Regions from separate parts of the Lelliottia sp. CFBP8978 genome, predicted to be linked through region 3. Evidence: predicted binding sites of a transcription regulator. Region 3 holds the regulator's gene; each other region holds the start of a gene.
The links. Region 3 encodes Fur, which represses iron uptake genes when iron is present. Its sites were predicted from a motif close to ATAATAATGAGAACNACTATCAA; they were not measured.
Positions count from the first base shown of each region.

Region 1 (4,285 bases), 2.1 Mb from region 3:
TCTGCAGGTTAAAGAAGAGATTTATGGCGCAATGATCAATGCCGTGATGGAATTAAAACCCGAGCTCAAAGATAAAATCATGGCGCGACTGGAGAGCAATTATCAACACCTGCTTTCGCGGGAGACTGCCACATTACGCCTGACGCGTAAACTGGCTGATGGCGGCTACCACACGTCCAATGTCACCAGCGTCGCCCTGGATGAAGATGCGCTCGCAGCAAAAACAGATACCTCCTCCAGCAAGCCCTGATCGCACCGAACACCCGCCGCAACACCCGCCAGCCAAAAGCTTTTCGACCGCCCTGAAGCGCACCCCAGGCAGGACGCCACGTCAGATTCCCCTGAATCGTTCCGACAACGCTGTGCAATATCCTATGCTTATCAACTTGGATCACACGCACGGAGACGACTTATGTCAAATGACCAGACGAAAATCCAGGACCCTACCACTCAGTACTTTACCGGCGACTACCCGAAGCAAAAACAGCCCGCACCCGGCGTGCAGTCGAAGATGACGCCAGTGCCTGATTGCGGCGAGAAGAGCTATAAAGGCAGTGGCAGGCTTCAGGATCGTAAGGCGCTGGTGACGGGCGGGGACTCCGGTATCGGACGCGCAGCCGCTATTGCCTACGCTCGTGAAGGCGCCGACGTGGCGATTAACTACCTGCCGGCAGAAGAGGAAGATGCCCTACAGGTCAAACAGCTGATTGAAGAAGCGGGCCGCAAAGCGGTGCTGATTCCGGGTGATTTGAGCGATGAAGCGTTTGCCCGCTCGCTGGTGCATACGGCACACAAAGCGCTGGGCGGATTAGATACGCTGGCGCTGGTCGCGGGGAAACAGGTCGCCGTCGAGAAGATTGCCGATCTGACCACCGAGCAGTTTAAACAGACTTACGCGGTGAACGTACTGGCGCTTTTCTGGATAACCCAGGAGGCAATCCCGCTCCTGCCGGCCGGTTCCAGCATCGTGACCACATCCTCAATTCAGGCTTACCAGCCAAGCCCGCATCTGCTGGATTATGCCTCTACCAAGGCGGCAATACTGAACTACAGCCGCGGACTGGCAAAACAGGTGGCCGAGAAAGGTATCCGCGTGAACGTAGTTGCCCCTGGCCCGATCTGGACGGCACTGCAAATTTCAGGCGGTCAGACTCAGGATAAGATTCCGCAATTTGGTCAGAAGACGCCGATGAAACGCGCGGGGCAGCCTGCAGAACTGGCGGGGGTATATGTCTATCTGGCCAGCCAGGAGTCGAGTTATGTGACGGCAGAAGTGCATGGTGTCTGCGGCGGGGAACATCTGGGATAAACGCCTCTGTGTGCTGAAGCCTTCACCCTGCCCTCTCCCGTGTGAGAGGGCGAAAACAAAAACGGCAACTTGCGTTGCCGTTTAACGTTTATTTGGCTGCGGTTTTTTCTTCGCCGACCAAACCAATCTTGAGATAACCCGCCTGATGCAGCGTGTCCATCACTCTCATCATGGTTTCGTAATCGACGGTTTTATCCGCGCGGAAGAACACCGTGGTGTCTTTCTTACCCTGAGTCAGCGCTTCCAGTGCCGGAATCACAGACTCATCGGTCACCGGGTCATTGCCCAGGAACATTGATTTATCCGCTTTAACAGACAGATAGATCGGTTTTTCCGGTCGCGGCTGCGGCTGGCTGGAAGACGCGGGCAGATTCACCTTCACGTCAACCGTCGCCAGCGGCGCGGCAACCATGAAGATAATCAGCAGAACTAACATGACGTCGATAAACGGCGTCACGTTGATTTCATGCATTTCGCCGTTATCGTCCAGATTTTCATTGAGACGCATTGCCATAACTTATCAACCTACACGCAATTTCGAAGCAGAATGGACCGGCTTAACGGAGCTGGCGCTGAGGTCGAGATCGCGGCTTTGCAGCAGCAGAACCTGCGCGGCAACATCACCCAGCGTGGCTTTGAAGCTGCCAATCATACGGGCGAAGATGTTATAGATAACAACCGCAGGAATCGCGGCAACCAGGCCGATAGCCGTTGCCAGCAGAGCTTCTGCGATACCCGGTGCCACTACAGCGAGGTTAGTGGTTTGCGTCTGGGCAATACCAATGAAGCTGTTCATGATGCCCCAAACGGTGCCAAACAGACCCACAAACGGAGAGATCGCACCGATGGTCGCCAGATAGCCATTTCCGCGGCCCATGTGGCGGCCAACAGCGGCAACGCGACGTTCCAGGCGGAAGCCGGTACGCTCTTTAATACCTTCGTTATCTTCACTGCCTGCGGAGAGTTCCAGCTCGTTCTGAGCTTCATTGACTAATTGGGTGGTGAGGCTTTTGGCATGAAATGCGGACGTGATGTCAGAAGCCTGATCCAGAGAGCGGGCTTCAGCCAGCTGCTGCTGTTCGCGCTTGAGGCGGCGCTTTTGGGAAATCAGCTCAACGCTCTTGCTGAAGAAAATAGCCCAGGTGATCACTGACGCCAGAATCAGGCCGATCATCACAATCTTAACCACGATGTCAGCATGTTGGTACATGCCCCAAACGGAGAGATCCGTCTGCATCAAATTATTACCCACTCTGTATCTCCAGGACGCAAATCACAAATTCTGAGCATAATAATATCAAAACCACATCGAATTGATAGTGGTTCTCATTAGTATTTACATAGTGCCGAAATTTACGCTCATTTTCCTTGCGCTTACGCATTAAAAATTTCTTATGCTTATTTTTCAGAAAATATTCTGCTTATTCGCTAAGCATCCGGATGCAGATTTCCGCAATCGTGGTAGTCTGGACGTCCAGACGTATAAAACAGGTTTAGCGAACATGACAGAGAAGCATCTTGATACCACGCTTGTCCAGGCCGGACGCAGTAAAAAGTACACTCAGGGTTCGGTAAATAGCGTTATCCAGCGCGCCTCTTCGCTGGTTTTTGATACGGTCGAGGCCAAAAAACACGCCACCCGTAACCGCGCAAAAGGCGAGCTGTTTTATGGCCGCCGCGGCACGCTGACCCATTTTTCATTACAGGAAGCCATGTGCGAACTGGAGGGCGGCGCGGGCTGCGCGTTGTTCCCGTGCGGCGCAGCGGCGGTGGCAAATACCATTCTGGCCTTTGTCGAACAGGGCGATCATATCCTGATGACCAATACGGCCTACGAACCCAGCCAGGATTTCTGTACCAAAATCCTCACTAAACTTGGCGTCACCACCGGCTGGTTCGATCCGCTGATTGGCGAGGGCATCGCTGAACTTATTCAGCCGAATACGCGCATTGTGTTCCTGGAATCACCGGGTTCGATCACCATGGAAGTGCATGACGTTCCGGCGATTGTGCGTGCTGTACGTCGCGCCGCCCCCGATGCCATCATTATGATCGATAACACCTGGGCTGCGGGTGTGCTGTTTAAAGCGCTCGATTTCGATATTGATATCTCCATTCAGGCCGCAACGAAATATCTTATTGGTCACTCCGACGGGATGATTGGCACGGCGGTTTCCAATGCCCGCTGCTGGGACCAACTGCGCGAAAATGCCTATCTGATGGGACAAATGGTCGATGCCGATACGGCGTATATGACCAGCCGTGGGCTGCGTACGCTGGGCGTGCGTCTGCGTCAACATCACGAAAGCAGCCTGCAAATCGCCGAGTGGCTGGCGCAGCATCCCCAGGTTGCTCGTGTCAATCATCCCGCGCTGCCGGGCAGTAAAGGGCATGAGTTCTGGAAACGTGACTTTACGGGCAGCTGCGGTTTGTTCTCATTTGTGCTTAAAAAAAGGCTGAACAATGACGAACTGGCGAGCTACCTGGATAACTTCTCACTCTTCAGCATGGCTTACTCCTGGGGCGGCTTCGAATCGCTGATTCTGCCTAATCAACCGGAGCAGATCGCCAGCCTGCGCCCGGGCGGGGAAGTGGATTTCACCGGCACGCTGATTCGTCTTCACATTGGTTTAGAAAATGTTGACGATCTGATGGCGGATTTATCGGCAGGATTTGAACGTATCGTGTAGAGTGCGAACAGAAATGTACTCCTGGACCGTTTTGTAGACGCTTACAGTACAAATGTCTGCATTTGTTGGGTCCACGATCAACCCCCGCGGGCGAAATCAGGAGTACAATAGCCGCATATAAGTTGTTCCACAGGAAAGTCCATGGCTGTCATTCAAGATATTATCGCTGCGCTCTGGCAACACGATTTTGCAGCGCTGATGGATCCACACGTCGTTGGTGTCGTTTATTTCGTCATGTTCGCCACATTATTTCTCGAAAACGGTCTGCTGCCCGCCTCGTTTCTGC
Region 1 covers NZ_CM188253.1:3,717,080-3,721,364, forward strand. Annotated here, with positions in the region: gene SOM82_RS17380 (cytoplasmic protein) at 1-250, shown strand, start outside; gene SOM82_RS17385 (SDR family oxidoreductase) at 413-1,309, shown strand; gene exbD (TonB system transport protein ExbD) at 1,398-1,823, opposite strand; gene exbB (tol-pal system-associated acyl-CoA thioesterase) at 1,830-2,561, opposite strand; gene metC (cystathionine beta-lyase) at 2,812-3,999, shown strand; gene yghB (DedA family general envelope maintenance protein YghB) at 4,141-4,285, shown strand, end outside.
Region 1: exbB (tol-pal system-associated acyl-CoA thioesterase) is a predicted target of Fur. The motif match lies at 2,623-2,645, and genes of this name have one in related genera.

Region 2 (4,285 bases), 350 kb from region 3:
AACCGCGTGCTGGGCCTGGTCAGTTACGCCTGGGCCGGTTTTGGTGCGGCGTTTGGCCCGGTTGTGCTGTTCTCGGTACTCTGGTCGCGCATGACGCGTAACGGCGCACTGGCGGGGATGTTGATTGGTGCGGTGACGGTCATCGTCTGGAAACATTTCGCGTGGCTGGATCTGTACGAAATCATTCCGGGCTTTATCTTCGCCAGCATCGGGATCGTGGTCTTTAGCCTGCTGGGCAAAGCGCCGTCTGCCTCAATGACGCAGCGTTTTGCCGAAGCAGATGCGCATTACCATACGGCACCGCCATCAAAGCTGCAGCCTGACTAAGCGTTAATCGGTTTTCAAAGCCGGGTAAGGCGACGTCGCCGCCCGGCTTTTTTTCTGTCAGAACTGCACGCACACCGGCTGATCAACGCGCATCACCGACTCCTGCGCAAAACGTGATTTATAGATCCCGCGTAACGCTTCGATATTGCTCTCGCTCTGGGCATCTTTCCCGTGGATCAGCATCAACGCTTTGCTTGGCTCACGCGCCACTTTCCCGTCATTGCCCAGCCACTGTCCGCGCGCATCAAATACCGTTAAGCCATCGCGAAAACGCGGCGTGACGTCCTGATCGACAAACTGCTGCCACTCCTGACCGGTAATGGCCGCACCAGCCGGACGATTCAGACCGAAATAGAGCGTGGTTTGCTGCATCTGGTTATCCACTTTGCAGGTGGCGTCAGAAGCCGTATGCGAGGGGGCGTTGCAGCCTGCCAGCATGAAAAGTGCGGCAACCATAAGCCCTGTTTTGATGGTCATTGTTCGCTATCCTCATTGTTATTGTTGCAAGAAAAAGCCGGGTGGCGCTAACGCTGACCCGGCCTACAAATCACCTGTTCGACAAACGGGATTAAAGCACCAGCCCCGCAAAACTTGCCGACAGCAAGCTCACCAGCGTCGCGCCGTACACCAGACGCAGACCGAAGCGAGAGACCACATTCCCTTGCTGTTCGTTCAGGCCCTTAATGGCGCCAGCAACGATGCCGATAGAGGCAAAGTTAGCAAACGAGACCAGGAAGATGGAGAGAATGCCCAGCCCACGCGGGGTCATTTGTCCGGCAATTTTTTGCAGCTCAATCATCGCCACAAATTCATTGGCGACCAGCTTGGTGGCCATAATGCTGCCCGCATTTAAGGCATCGCTCAGCGGAATGCCAACCAGCCACGCCAGCGGATAAAACACATAGCCCAGAATCTGCTGGAAGCTCATGCCAAATACGCTGGAGAATAATGCGTTAACGGCGCTGATAATGGCAATAAAGCCAATCAGCATGGCCAGAATAATCATCGCGACTTTGAAACCGGCCAGAATATACTCGCCGAGCATTTCAAAGAAGCTTTGCGATTCGTGCAGCTTTTCCAGTTTGATATCGGGTTCTGCTTCCGGGCGCGCCGGGTTGATGACCGACAAAATAATAAAGGTGCTGAACATATTAAGGATCAGCGCGGCGACCACATATTTGGCATCAAGCATCGTCATATAGGCACCAACAATCGACAACGATACCGTGGACATCGCCGTGGCGGCCATGGTGAACAGGCGACGTGAAGAGAGATCGCCGAGCACCCCTTTGTAAGCAATAAAGTTCTCTGACTGACCGAGAATTAAAGAACTTACGGCGTTAAACGATTCCAGCTTGCCCATGCCATTCAGTTTTGACAGCAATGTCCCGATGACGCGAATAAAAATCGGCAGAATTCGCCAGTGCTGGAGAATGCCGATCAGCGCGGAAATAAAAATAATCGGACAGAGTACGCCAAGGAAAATGAACGCCAGCCCTTTTTCAGCCATTCCGCCAAAGACAAAATTTGTGCCTTCAGCGGCGAATTTCAGCAGAGACTCGAAGAAACCGGAGACATATTTAATGACGAAGAGACCGCTTTCGGCGTGCAGAAAAAAGAACGCCAGCGCAATTTCAATGACAATAAGCTGTAAAACGTAGCGAATACGAATTTTCCGGCGGTCGAAACTCACCAGCCAGGCGAGCGCAAGAATAATGACCAGCGCCAGCAGGAAATGAACGAAGTTATACATATTAAAATTTCAGCAGGTAAACGAAGCGCTTATTTAGCCATAGGCCGTGTTAACCGTAAATGGGCATTTACGTTATAAGTTATAGACATAACGATAACCATCGTAACTATTAACAGGCGAGCAATTTACAACTGGTCATCAAAACCCGTCACATTTCGCTTGTTTTTCTTCTTGTCGTAATGATAATCACTATCACAGTTATTTACCTTTCTTTGCATCAGTTGACCGCGATTAACATTTAAGGTGTCGGCATGTTTGTTCCATTTCTCATTATGTTACGTGAAGGGCTTGAAGCGGCCTTAATTGTCAGCCTGATCGCCAGTTATCTGAAGCGAACGCAACGCGGGCGCTGGATAGGCGTGATGTGGATCGGCGTTTTCCTCGCCGCCGCGCTGTGCCTGGGTCTTGGCATTCTGATCAATGAAACCACCGGTGAGTTCCCGCAAAAAGAACAAGAGCTGTTCGAAGGAATTGTCGCGGTTATTGCGGTGGTGATCCTCACCTGGATGGTGTTCTGGATGCGCAAGGTTTCACGCAACGTCAAAGTTCAGCTTGAGCAGGCCGTGGATACCGCGCTGCAAAAGGGCAACCATCACGGCTGGGCGCTGATTGGGATGGTCTTTTTCGCGGTGGCCCGCGAAGGGCTGGAGTCGGTCTTTTTCCTGCTGGCGGCATTTCAGCAGGATGTGGGGATCTGGCCGCCGCTCGGGGCGGTGCTGGGTCTCGCCACCGCCGTGGTGCTGGGCTTTATGCTTTACTGGGGCGGCATCCGTCTGAATCTCGGCGCTTTCTTCAAGTGGACCAGCCTGTTCATTCTGCTGGTGGCTGCAGGGCTGGCGGCAGGCGCGATTCGCGCTTTCCATGAGGCGGGCCTGTGGAACCATCTCCAGGACGTCGCATTCGATCTTAGTAACGTCCTCTCTACCCACTCTCTGACCGGAACCCTGCTGGAAGGTATTTTTGGCTATCAGGAAGCGCCGAGCGTCAGCGAAGTGGCGATGTATTTCATCTATCTCATTCCGGCGCTGGTGCTGTTCTTTATGCCATCACGCCCGGGCGTTCAGCCGTCGCGTACTGCGCCCTGATGCGCTGAGTGTTGTTTCAACATACTTTTAGAAAGGGAAGGGTCATGGCAATTCAATTTCGTCGTAGTGCGTTACAGGCCGGTGTGGCAGCGCTGTTTGCGTATGCCTTTTCCGCCCAGGCGGCTGATATTCCTCAGGTGAAAGTCACCGTGAACGATAAACAGTGTGAACCGATGACGATCACGGTTAACAGCGGCAAAACGCAGTTTATCATTCAGAACCACAGCCAGAAGGCGCTGGAGTGGGAGATCCTCAAAGGCGTGATGGTGGTTGAAGAGCGCGAGAACATCGCGCCCGGTTTTACTCAGAAAATGACCGCTAACCTGCAGCCGGGCGAATACGACATGACCTGCGGCCTGCTGACCAATCCGAAAGGCAAGCTGATCGTCAAAGGCGAAGCCACCGCGGATGCGGCGAAAGGTGAAGCGTTGCTCAGTCTTGGCGAGGCGATTACCGCCTATAAAGCCTACGTGACCAAAGAGACCGCCGATCTGGTTGCCGGTACCAAAGCGTTTACCGACGCGGTGAACGCGGGCGATATCGAGAAAGCGAAATCTCTGTATGCGCCGACGCGTCAGCACTACGAGCGTATCGAGCCGATTGCCGAGCTGTTCTCCGATCTCGACGGAAGCATTGATGCCCGTGAAGATGACTATGAACAGAAAGCCGCCGATCCGAAATTCACCGGTTTCCATCGTCTGGAAAAAGCGCTGTTTGGCGACAACGCCACTCAAGGGATGGAGAAGTACGCCGAGCAACTGAACAGCGATGTGCTGGAGCTGCAAAAACGCATCAGCGAGCTGGCTTTCCCGCCGTCAAAAGTGGTGGGTGGCGCGGCAGGCCTGATTGAAGAAGTGGCGGCCAGCAAAATCAGCGGTGAAGAAGATCGTTATAGCCATACCGATCTGTGGGACTTCCAGGCAAACGTGGAAGGCGCGCAGAAAATTGTCGATCTGCTGCGCCCGCAGCTGCAGAAAGATAACAGCGAACTGCTGGCCAAAGTGGATGCCAACTTCAAGAAAGTGAACACCATTCTGGCGAAATACCGTACCAAAGACGGGTATGAAACCTATGATAAGTTGACCGATGCGGATCGTAATGCGCTGAAAGGCCCGATTAC
Region 2 covers NZ_CM188253.1:1,663,415-1,667,699, forward strand. Annotated here, with positions in the region: gene putP (sodium/proline symporter PutP) at 1-327, shown strand, start outside; gene SOM82_RS07685 (DUF3574 domain-containing protein) at 385-804, opposite strand; gene SOM82_RS07690 (NupC/NupG family nucleoside CNT transporter) at 896-2,080, opposite strand; gene efeU (iron uptake transporter permease EfeU) at 2,332-3,165, shown strand; gene efeO (iron uptake system protein EfeO) at 3,210-4,285, shown strand, end outside.
Region 2: efeU (iron uptake transporter permease EfeU) is a predicted target of Fur. The motif match lies at 2,254-2,276, and genes of this name have one in related genera.

Region 3 (4,285 bases):
TTTAAACGGTTTTTCTCTCCTTAGTTCCGCTATCTGCAATATGTTACAAATCACTACCAATTATGTGCACTTCGTCATAATCCTGCATTTTGCCTGCTAAAAATCATTGATAATTCGCGTCGCGAAAAATAGTCTAAAGACGGTAGTTAATTCGAGGGTATTTCTGACTACCCCTGACCATTTAGGTCTTTTTAGCTTTTCGCCGTTTAAGGCGTTTTAATTCGTCAAAGAGGAACAATCTATGCGTACGTTCAGTGGCAAACGTAGTGCGCTGGCGCTGGCTGTTGCCGGTGTGACAGCCATGTCAGGCTTTATGGCTGCTCCGCAGGCTCAGGCGGCAGGATTTATTGATGATTCTACACTCACGGGCGGTATCTATTACTGGCAGCGTGAACGTGACCGTAAAGACGTCACTGAAGACAAATACAAAACCAACCTTTCTCACTCCACCTGGAACGCCAATCTGGATTTCCAGTCCGGCTATGCCGCCGATATGTTCGGTATTGATATTGCGGCCTTTACCGCCATTGAAATGGCCGAAAATGGCGATAGCGCGCACCCGAACGAAATTGCGTTCTCGTCCAGCAATAAAGCGTATAAAGAAGACTGGTCCGGCGATAAGAGCGGCATTAGCCTGTATAAAGCGGCGGCTAAATTTAAATACGGTCCGGTATGGGCGCGCGGCGGTTATATTCAGCCAACCGGTCAGACGTTATTAGCGCCGCACTGGAGTTTCATGCCGGGTACATACCAGGGGGCAGAAGCCGGAGCTAATTTCGACTACGGCGATGCAGGCGCGCTGAGCTTCTCCTATATGTGGACCAACGAATATAAAGCGCCGTGGCACATCGAGATGGACAAGTTCTATCAGAACGATAAAAAGACCAAAGTCGAATATCTGCACTCGCTCGGCGCGAAGTATGACTTCAAAAATGATCTGGTGCTGGAAGCCGCGTTCGGTCAGGCAGAAGGCTATGTCGATCAGTATTTTGCCAAGGCGAGCTACAAATTTGATATTGTCGGCGGCCCGCTGACCACCAGCTATCAGTTCTACGGCACGCGCGACAAAGTCAGCGATGGCGGCGTGAACGATCTGTATGACGGCACCGCCTGGCTGCAGGCCCTGACCTTTGGCTATAAAGTTGGCCAGGTTGATTTACGTCTCGAAGGAACCTACGTCAAGGCGGAAGGGCAGCAGGGCTACTTCCTGCAGCGTATGACCCCAACCTACGCCTCTTCAAACGGTCGTCTGGATATCTGGTGGGATAACCGCTCTGACTTCAACGCCGACGGTGAAAAAGCGCTCTTCTTTGGCGCGATGTATGACCTGAAGAACTGGAATCTGCCGGGCTGGGCGGTTGGGGCATCTTATGCCTACGCCTGGGACGCAAAACCAGCGGATATGGCCACGCCGGATGCTTACTACGACCCGAACTATCGTCTGAAAGAGTCCTCTTACAGCCTCGACGCAGTTTATACCCTGCAGGATGGCCGCGCGAAGGGCACGATGTTCAAACTGCACTTCACCCAGTACGACAACCACTCCGATATTCCAAGCTACGCGGGCGGTTACGGCAACATCTTCCAGGATGAGCGTGACGTGAAATTTATGGTCATCGCACCGTTCACTATCTTCTGATAATCACGCCGGCGAGGTGTTCCCCCCACCTCGCCGGAATGGAGACGGCTATGCTGAAAAAAATTATCTGTGTGGCGGCGCTGGCGTCGGCACTGGCTGGCTGCGCACAGCCCCAGGCACCTAAAGAAGATTCGCGTCTTAAAGAGGCCTACAGCGCCTGTATCAATACCGCAGAAGGCTCGCCAGAGAAGATCGAAGCCTGCCAGAGCGTACTGAATGTGCTGAAAAAAGAGAAAGCGCATGAGCAGTTTGCGACGCAGGAAAACGTTCGCGTGCTGGATTACCAGGCGTGTATTCAGGCGCGTAAAACGGGTAACGATCAGGAAGTGGCAAAGCGTTGCGACCGCATCTGGCAGGAGATCCGCAGCAACAACAGTCGGTAACACGTCGCGCCAGATCATTCGCGCTCTAAAGTGCCCGGAAGCTTCAGCTTACCGGGCTTTTTGTCTTATAACAGGCAAAAAAAAGCCAACCGTCAGGTTGGCTCAGAGTATGAAAATGCGATTATTTCGGTTCGTGCGCGTGCTCTTCTTCGCGGCAATCGCCTTCAGCACAGTGGCCGTAGAGATACAGGCTGTGGTTGGTCAGGCGGATGCCATGGCGCGTGGCAATTTCACGCTGGCGTGCTTCGATAGAGTCGTCGCTAAATTCAATCACCTTGCCGCAATCGAGGCAGATAAGGTGATCGTGGTGATGCTGTTGCGTCAGTTCAAAAACGGATTTTCCGCCTTCAAAATTATGACGGGTGACAATCCCGGCGTCGTCGAACTGGTTCAGGACGCGATAAACGGTCGCCAGTCCAATCTCTTCGCCCATGTCGATCAGACGTTTGTATAAATCTTCCGCACTGACATGATGATTGTCCGGACCTTGCAGTACTTCCAGAATTTTTAAACGAGGAAGCGTAACTTTCAGGCCAGCCTTCTTCAATGCGGTATTGTTGTCAGTCATGCGGAATCTGTCCTGTTGCTAAACGATTCACTTCAAATAAGAAGTGACAGAAAATGCACTTGGGATAATGCGTCTCATTATAGAACTGCCACGCCTAAATGAAAACTGCAAGTCTCAAGCAAAGTATGCTTATAAAAACGTGGTATCGCCAACAAACTTGTCTGATGGCATCCACTTTAACCCGGGGACATTGTACAGGTATGGAGATAAAAGTTAAAAATTTGTAGCAATTATTTTAATCGGTTTTATCTATCAATGAGGCGCAACAAATTATGTCGCGCCTCAACATTCAGTCAGGCGTTCAGAATGTCATCGAGGTGCAGTTCTTCACGGATCTGCTTAACCCATTTGTCCACTCGCTCGGCGGTCAGCTCCGGCTGACGGTCTTCATCAATTGCCAGACCGACAAAGTGGTCGTCGTCCGCCAGACCTTTGGACGCTTCGAAATGGTAGCCCGCCGTTGGCCAGTGACCGACGATAACAGCGCCGTGAGGCTCAATAATGTCGCGGATGGTGCCAAGTGCATCGCAGAAGTATTCTGCGTAATCTTCCTGGTCGCCGCAGCCGAACAGGGCAACAAGCTTGCCATTGAAGTCGACTTCTTCCAGCGTTGGGAAGAAATCATCCCAGTCGCACTGCGCTTCGCCGTAGTACCAGGTCGGAATGCCAAGCAGCAGAATATCGTAACCTTCGAGATCCTCTTTGCTGCTCTTAGCAATGTCATGCACGTCGGCAACGTCTTTACCAAGCTGTTTTTGAATGTTTTTTGCGATGTTTTCGGTATTACCGGTATCGCTGCCGAAGAAAATGCCGATGATTGCCATGAGTAAAATAACCTCTTGAAACTTAATGGTATGGTGGCACGAATTGTCCACGGATAAGGGCAATCATAGCAGAACAGAGAAGTCAGCGGAAACTGCTATCGGCCCGGACTGCACTCTGTGCTACATGAAAGTGATGAAAGGATGATATTTCAGGCGATCATTGGCTGTTGCGCCATGCCTGGAGCTGCGCCATCAGCATCTCTTCGATAAGCTCGCTGCGGCTGATCTCACGGGCATCGGCCAGCTCACTTAAGGCATCTGCAGCTTCCGCGTTGAGTTTTAGCTCGACGCGTTTAAGCCCACGACTTTTGTCGCGTTTAAGCTGATTGCGTTTATTGATACGCAACTGTTCATCACGCGATAGCGGATTGGTTTTAGGTCGTCCCGGTCGACGTTCAGTCGCGAACAGATCTAATGTCGTGCGGTCCGTTTGTTCTTTGGCCATGATTCAGAGACTTCGGGGGAAAACAAGCAGCCCTGCTATTGCCCGGGCGATGAGCGCGACATCATACATCACGGATACCAGCACGCCAACGACTGGAGGCCAGCTGGCAACCAGTCGCTGACTTTTTAATCAAATCGCGTTATCAGCGAGATAGCGACGAATCGCGCGCAGCACCGCTTCTGGTTTTTCGGCATGTACCCAGTGTCCGGCTCCGGCAATCACATGCGCACGCGCCTGCGGGAATTGCGCCAGCAGCGTATCGCGATAGGCGTCGGTGACGTACGGTGAATTGCCGCCGCGAATGAACAGAGTAGGGTGCGGCCAGGCCGTAACTGGGTCCCAGCCAACGATTTCAGCGTACTGATCCCACAGCACAGGGACGTTAAAACGCCATTCGCCGTCGACGAAAGATTTCAGCAGAAACTG
Region 3 covers NZ_CM188253.1:1,318,073-1,322,357, forward strand. Annotated here, with positions in the region: gene chiP (chitoporin ChiP) at 242-1,639, shown strand; gene chiQ (ChiQ/YbfN family lipoprotein) at 1,693-2,022, shown strand; gene fur (ferric iron uptake transcriptional regulator) at 2,144-2,590, opposite strand; gene fldA (flavodoxin FldA) at 2,884-3,414, opposite strand; gene ybfE (LexA regulated protein) at 3,572-3,859, opposite strand; gene ybfF (esterase) at 3,989-4,285, opposite strand, start outside.